Regions from separate parts of the Kocuria sp. CPCC 205261 genome, predicted to be linked through region 2. Evidence: predicted binding sites of a transcription regulator. Region 2 holds the regulator's gene; the other holds the start of a gene.
The links. The regulator HspR, encoded in region 2, represses chaperone genes until heat shock. The targets are predictions, from matches to a motif close to AAGTTGAGTCNNNNNGACTCAACTT.
Positions count from the first base shown of each region.

Region 1: a site for HspR is predicted at 2,054-2,078, ahead of RF646_RS05860 (Hsp20/alpha crystallin family protein). Genes of this name have one in related genera too.

Region 1 is NZ_JAVKPU010000004.1:81,172-84,575, forward strand. It holds gene RF646_RS05855 (MMPL family transporter) at 1-1,256, shown strand, start outside; gene RF646_RS05860 (Hsp20/alpha crystallin family protein) at 1,406-1,900, opposite strand; gene RF646_RS05865 (ChaB family protein) at 2,160-2,579, shown strand; gene RF646_RS05870 (GNAT family N-acetyltransferase) at 2,643-3,122, opposite strand; gene RF646_RS05875 (1-phosphofructokinase family hexose kinase) at 3,184-3,404, shown strand, end outside.
Region 2 is NZ_JAVKPU010000001.1:549,401-552,804, reverse strand. It holds gene RF646_RS02565 (nucleotide exchange factor GrpE) at 1-559, shown strand, start outside; gene RF646_RS02560 (DnaJ C-terminal domain-containing protein) at 643-1,668, shown strand; gene RF646_RS02555 (heat shock protein transcriptional repressor HspR) at 1,670-2,224, shown strand; gene catC (muconolactone Delta-isomerase) at 2,307-2,618, opposite strand; gene RF646_RS02545 (BCCT family transporter) at 2,625-3,404, opposite strand, start outside.

The sequences.
Region 1 (3,404 bases), on a different contig from region 2:
GTGCGACCGGTGTTTCCGGTCGGACGACGTCGCACGGTCACCGTGCCGGGGCCGGCGAGCGGACCCACGGTCATGTCGGGAACCACCGCACCGCGGCCGATCACCGTGCCACCTACCACCGGGGATCCGAGCGCCGCTCGGCCGGGCAGCACCATGCCACCGGGGCCCCTCTCGGTGCCGTGGCCGATGACGCCCAGCGCCGCGGTGAGCCCGCGGGCGCTGCCGAGAATGGGGGCTCCCGCGAAGACACCGCAACGCCCGGGACCGCGGGGACCCAGCGGCGTCGCGGTCGGCACGCGGCGGCTTCCACGAGCACGTGCATTGCCGAGGACCGGGCCGCCAAGCCGGCCGCGGACGTGATCGTGCGCGCCGCGGACCCGGTGCTGCGCGCCACGAACCAGGCGTTGCGGGTGCTCCCGGATGTGCTGGATTCCGAGGAGAAGCTGCTCGAGTCCCTGGCCGTGCGCGGCGAGGAAGCGGCACCGCACAAGGCGATGCACAAGCGCGCGAGCTTCGAGAAGGTCATGGTGGCCGGGTACCCGGTCATCGTTGCGCGGCCCAAGGCGGCCATCACCCGGGCGGACGCCCCGGTGGTCGTGCACTGGCACGGCGGAGCGTACGTGAACCCCATGACCACGGTGCACTGGCGCTGGATCGACGCCCTGATGCAGCGCACCGGGGTCACCGTGGTGGTGCCGGGCTACGGGCTCGCCCCCGATCACACGGTGGACGAGGCGCTCGAACTCGCCGACGGCGTGTGGGACCTGGCCCGTTCGTTCGGCCCGCGCGTCTTCCTGTCGGGCGACTCCGCCGGCGGTGGTCTGGCGTTGGCCCAGGCCATGCGACTGCGGGACGCGGACGATCTCGGCGTGGCGGGTCTGATCCTCATGGCCCCGTGGGTGGACACCACGGTGACGAACCCCCAGATCGAGGCGTACCGGGACGCGGACCACATGCTCGGTACCGACGGCGCTCGGGCCGCCGCTCGTTGGTGGGCCGGCACACGGGACGTCACTGACCCCATGGTGAGCCCCGCGTTCGGCGACGTGCGCGGACTGCCCCGCACGTTCGTGCTGCAGGGTGACCGGGACATGCTCTACCCGGACACCATGGAGTTCGTGGCCGAGCTGGTGCGAGCAAACGTCGACACCACCGCGGTGGTCTGCGAGGGCGGACCGCACGTGTACGCGCTCATGGTCTGGTCCTCCCGCGCGTCCGAGGACCTCGACCACGTGGTGCGGTGGATGAACCGCTGACCCCGTCGTGAACATGAGTGTGCCCCGCAGGGTGACCTGCGGGGCACACTCATGTCATGGGGCGGTGAGCCCCCGATTGAGCAGGCCTGTTCCGACCGGGTGGATTCGCCGGTCAGCGCCGGTGAAGGGTCGGTCCTGATCGGCCCTGTTCAGTCCTGCGACCCCTCGGAGTCCTTCTGCACGTTCTGCGAGCGGTCCTCGTCCGAGCCCTTGTCGTGCTCCAGGACCACGTTGTCGTGGTGTTCCTGGCCGGTGGCCACCTGGATCTTGCGCGGCTGGGACTTGGGGGACACGGGGATGGTCACGGTCAGCACGCCGTTGTCGTACGCGGCGGTGATGTTCTCCGTGTCGATGCCCTGGCCCAGGTTGAGCTGGCGGACGAACGAGTGGCTGCGGCGCTCGCGCACGATCCACTTGGTGTCCTTCTCCGCGGAGGGCAGACGACGCTGCGCACGGATGGTCAGCAGCTGACCGTCCACGTCCACGTCCACGCTCGTGGGATCGATGCCCGGCAGGTCCGCGGCAAGGTAATAGTTGGCGCCCTGACGGTAGAGGTCCATGGGCATCTGCTCCAGGCCGTTGCGGCCGGAGAGGACCTGGTTGGCAAAGTTCTGGACCTCGGAGAACGGGTCGAATGTAGCCATGACGATTACTCCTTCACTCTGCGGCACCCACGTGCTGTGCCCCGCGATCCGGTCGATTACCCGCGTGGAGCCATCACGTTTCTTGAGTCTCTGTGACTCAACAACGTCTAATGTAGCAGGCTGTCGGCGGAAGTGCTAGTCACTGACGCACGAAAGCTGAGTGGCACTGACTCAAGCAGCGGGCGGGCCTGTCGCAGCGGCGTCGGCGGCGCGTAAGATCGAGTCACCAGTGACACCCGAACGCTTTGAGGAGGCCCCCGTGCCCAAGGCGAAGAAGAACGGCCACGCGCGTCAGGACGAGATCCCGTCCACGCTGCAACGCTCGGACGAGAAGGCACAGGACACGTTCGCGCAGACCTACGACTCGGCGCAGGAGGAATACCACGACGACGCTCGGGCGGCGCGCACCGCGTGGTCGGCCGTCAAGCACACCCACGAGAAGGTCGGGGACCACTGGGAGCCCAAGGAGCACAACGGGCCCTCGGACGACAGCGCCGAGAAGGGCGGTCTGAACGCGGAGGACACCGCCGGCGGGGTGGACGCTAATGCCAGCAAGGAGCACCTGTACGAACTCGCCCAGGAACTGGACATCACGGGACGCTCGGACATGACCAAGGACGAATTGGTCGAGGCGATCGACAAGGCCAACCGGAAGAAGACGCGCGAGGCCCGCGACTGAGGTTCACCGCTCGGCGGGCTCATACCCTGCGGGTTTGTGACTGCTGGCCTGCGATCGGTGGGTCTACAACTGGCGGGCCAGGAAGACCGAGGCCGTGGTGGCGTCGTGGAAGGAATCCACGGGCTCGTAGCCGCGCTTGCGGAACATCGCGATCCCCTCGGTCATCTCCTCGTTGAGGGAGACCACGGCCGTGGTGGCGCCGAAAGCGCGCACCTTGTTCTCGAGTGCCCGCACCAGGGTGCGCGCGTGGCCCTGTCCGCGGTGTTCCGGGGTGACCCAGATCCGGCGCAGTTCCACGCGGTCATCGTCGAGTTTGCGCACCGCGCCGCACGCGATGACCGAGCCCGTGACCAAATCCGTCATGAGGAAGAAATCCCCGTGCGGCGGAGTGACGTCCTCCGGGGCGGTGACCTCGGTGAGTTCGGGATCGAAACCGCCGTCGATCCGGTTGTTCAACTCGCTGAAGTACGCGCTCAGGGCGCGCAGCGTGTGCTCACTGGCGGCCTGACCTTCCACGATACGAACCGGTGCGGTGACGTTCATCCCACCATGGTGACACCTTGGTGTGCTGTTCACCAGCGCCCGTGTCATGTAGCTTTCGTTCGTGACCGAGACCCGCCCCGGCCCCAAGCCGCGTATCTCCATCCTGGTTCCCACTCCGCTGCTGATCACGGAAATCACGGAACCGGCTGCGCATCGTAACCGTAGTTCCCACGAGTCGGACGTGCATATGCACCCCGGCGGGCAGGGGCTGTGGGTGGCCCGGATGGCCGGGTCGCTGGGGGCGGACGTGTCCGTGAGCGGGCCGTTCGGTGGGGAACTGGG
Region 2 (3,404 bases):
GCGTTCCGAGGGCGGTGAGGGGCTGACCGTGGACGACATCCTGGACACCCCTCAGTCCCAGGACGCCCAGGCCGGGGACACGCAGGCCGCGGACGCGGCGTCGTCGCAGGACGACGCCGCCCCGGCGGGCGAGTCCGCCGCGCAGAAGCTCGCGGACGAGCGCCTCGAGGACCTGCGTCGGCTGCAGGCGGAGTTCGTGAACTTCAAGAACCGCACCGCGCGGGAGAAGGATCAGCTGCGGGACTTCGTCTCCGGCGAGATGATCACCGCGCTGCTGCCGGTCCTGGACGACGTCGACGCCGCCCGCAAGGCGGGGGACCTCGAGGAGGGCCCGTTCGCGGCGATCGCCGCGAAGCTCGAGGAGGCCCTCACCAAGAAGGGGCTCACGCGGATCGGCGAGGTGGGTGAGGTCTTCGACCCGAACATCCACGAGGCCGTTCTGCAGCAGCCCACGCAGGACGTGGCACCGGATCATGTGTCCATGGTGCTGCGCTCGGGCTTCAAAGTGGGCAACAAGGTCGTCCGAGCGGCCCAGGTGGCCGTGGCGACGCAGCCGTAGCGACACCATGAACTCGGGGCGGGTCCACATGACGGGACCCGCCCCGAGCCGTATCACAGCACATCGAAGAGAAAGGAGGCGTCATGGCCAGTCAGGACTGGATTGACAAGGACTTCTACAGCGTCCTGGGCGTCTCCAAGGACGCATCCCAAGCCGACGTCAAGAAGGCGTACCGCAAGCTGGCCCGCAAGTACCACCCGGACCAGAACCCCGGGGATGCGGCTGCGGAGAAACGGTTCAAGGACATCACCGAGGCGAACTCGGTGCTCTCGGACCCCGAGGAGCGTGAGCAGTACGACGCGATCCGGGCCATGGGCTCCGGCGCGCGCTTCACGGCTGGCGGTCCGGGGGGTGCCGGCGGCGCCGGCGGAGCGGGCTTCGAGGACATCTTCGGAGACATCTTCAACGGCGGTGGCGGCCGACGGCGCTACACCACCTCCAGCGGCGGTGGCCGCGGTTTCGAGGACATCTTCGCCCAGTTCGGCGGGGGCCAGGGCGGCGGCTTCGGCGGCCAGTCCGGGTTCGGCGCTCAGGGTGGCTTCAGCGGCTACCAGGCCCCGCCCGCCAAGGGCGAGGACATCCACACGACCACCACCATCCCGCTGCGCTCGGCGTACAACGGCACCACGGTGAAGCTGCGCCGAGGCAACGGTCAGACCACCACGGTGCGCGTGCCCAAGGGTGTCAAGGACGGTCAGCGGCTGAAGATCGCGGGCAAGGGCCACACCGGCCCGGGCGGCAACGGGGACCTCTTCGTGACCGTCAAGGTCAAGGAGCACCCGTTCTTCACCCGCGAGGGCCAGGACGTGCACGTGGACATCCCGGTGACCGCTGCGGAGGCCGGACTCGGGACCACCGTGCAGGTGCCCACGCTGGACGAGGGCCATGTGACCGTGCGGGTCCCCGCGGGGACGTCGTCCGGGCACCGGATGCGTGTCAAGGGCAAGGGCTTCACGTCCGGGTCCACCACGGGCAACATGATCGTAACGGTGCAGATCCAGTTCCCGGCAGACCTGGACGATGCCGCACGGGAAGCACTGCAGGAGTTCGCGCGGGCCACCGAGGACTTCGACCCCCGGGCGAACCTGAGCGAGGAGGCGGCGCTCTGACATGGCCATCGACTTCACCCAGCCAGTGTTCGTGATCTCGGTGGCCGCGGAGCTCGCGGACATGCACCCCCAGACCCTGCGCCAGTACGACCGCATGGGTCTCGTGACCCCGTCCCGGGCCTCCGGGCGGGCCCGCCGGTACTCCCAGCTGGACGTGCAGAAACTGCGTCAGATCCAGGAGTTCTCCCAGGAGGGCGTGTCCCTCGAAGGGATCAAGCGCATCATCCAGCTCGAGAACCAGGTGCAGGCGCTGCAGACCCGGGTCACGGAACTGTCCGAGGAACTCGAACGGGAGCGCCGGGCGCGGCAGGAGCGGGACATGATTTTCACCGCCGGTTCCGCCGGGGATGTGGTGCGCATGGCCCGTGGCACCCGGCGCTCACCCCGCAAGGTGTCCCAGGCGCTCATGCTCTACCGCCCGGCCAAGCCCGAGGCTGCGGCCACCGGCCGGGACGCCATACTGGGCCGGGATACGGCCCCGGGCCGGGACGCGGCGTCCGCGCGGCGGGATGCGACGTCGTCGTCGACCACGAAGCTGCGCGGCTCGCAGAAGTAGACGACCCGCGAACGGCGAGATCCCCGCGGCTCCTCTCGGGAAGGGCCGCAGGGATCTCGTCATCCGGGAGTACCGCGAAGGACTACTCCTGGATCGTGTTGCCGTCGAAGAAGTCGTCCGTGGTGGCGTTGGGGTGCTTGGCCAGCGGGGTCACCTTGACGTTCATGTACGCGAACATGGGGAACCCGGACAGGACGGTCTGCAGCTCGTCGTTGTCCTCGACGTCGTAGATCGAGTAGTTGGCGTACTCGCCCACCACGCGCCAGATGCCCTTCAAGACACCCGTGCGCTGGAGTTCACCGGAGTAGGCCTTCTCGCGGTGCTGGTAATCAGCCTTGGTCTCGTCGGTCATCGATTCCGGGAAGACCACGTCCATGCGGGCCAGGAACAACATGCAGGGCTACTTTCTCTCGGGGTCCGTGGAGGCTGCGTCGGGTTCCACCCTAGGCGCTGCCGCGCGCTCGCCGGGGTGTACGACGTCGTGCGAATCGGTGAACTCGCCCGTCTCGTAGTCGTAGGCCACGGGGTTGCCGTCCTCGTCCGTGCGCCGGTACCACTCGGTGACCTCCGGGGCGCTCGAGTCGAAGTCCGCGCCCGCCGCCCACTTGCTGTCCGGGGCGCGTTCCACCGAGAACGTGAAGTCGTCCCCGTACTCGTCGATGCCGTGGCGTACGGACTTGTCCACGGCCCAGCGCGAGTACTGCTCGCGGATGACCATGGGGTCCCGGCGCAGGTCCTTGTGGAAGGCCACGGCCATGACGAACATGATCAGCGTGAATGGCAGGGCCGTGACGGTGATCAGGTTCTGCAGACCCGTGAGCGCGTTCTGTCCGCCGATCAACAACATCACCACGGCGATCCCGGCCATGCACAGTCCCCAGAACACGGTGATCCGCCGCTTGGGGTTCGGGTTGCCCCGCTGGGACATCTGGGACGTCACCACGGAGGCGGAGTCCGCGGTGGTGATGAAGAAGATGGCCAGCATGAGCACCACGATTCCCGCCATGATGCCGGCCGCGGGCATGCCGTCCAGGACGGTGAAGAAGATCTCTTCCGGGGCCGGCAGGGTCTGCGCGGTGCTGTCCGGGGCGATCGCGTGGTCCTGCATCTGCTGGTGGATGGCGGTCCCGCCGAGCACCGTGAAGGCCATCACCACGATGGACGAGGGGATGAACAGCAC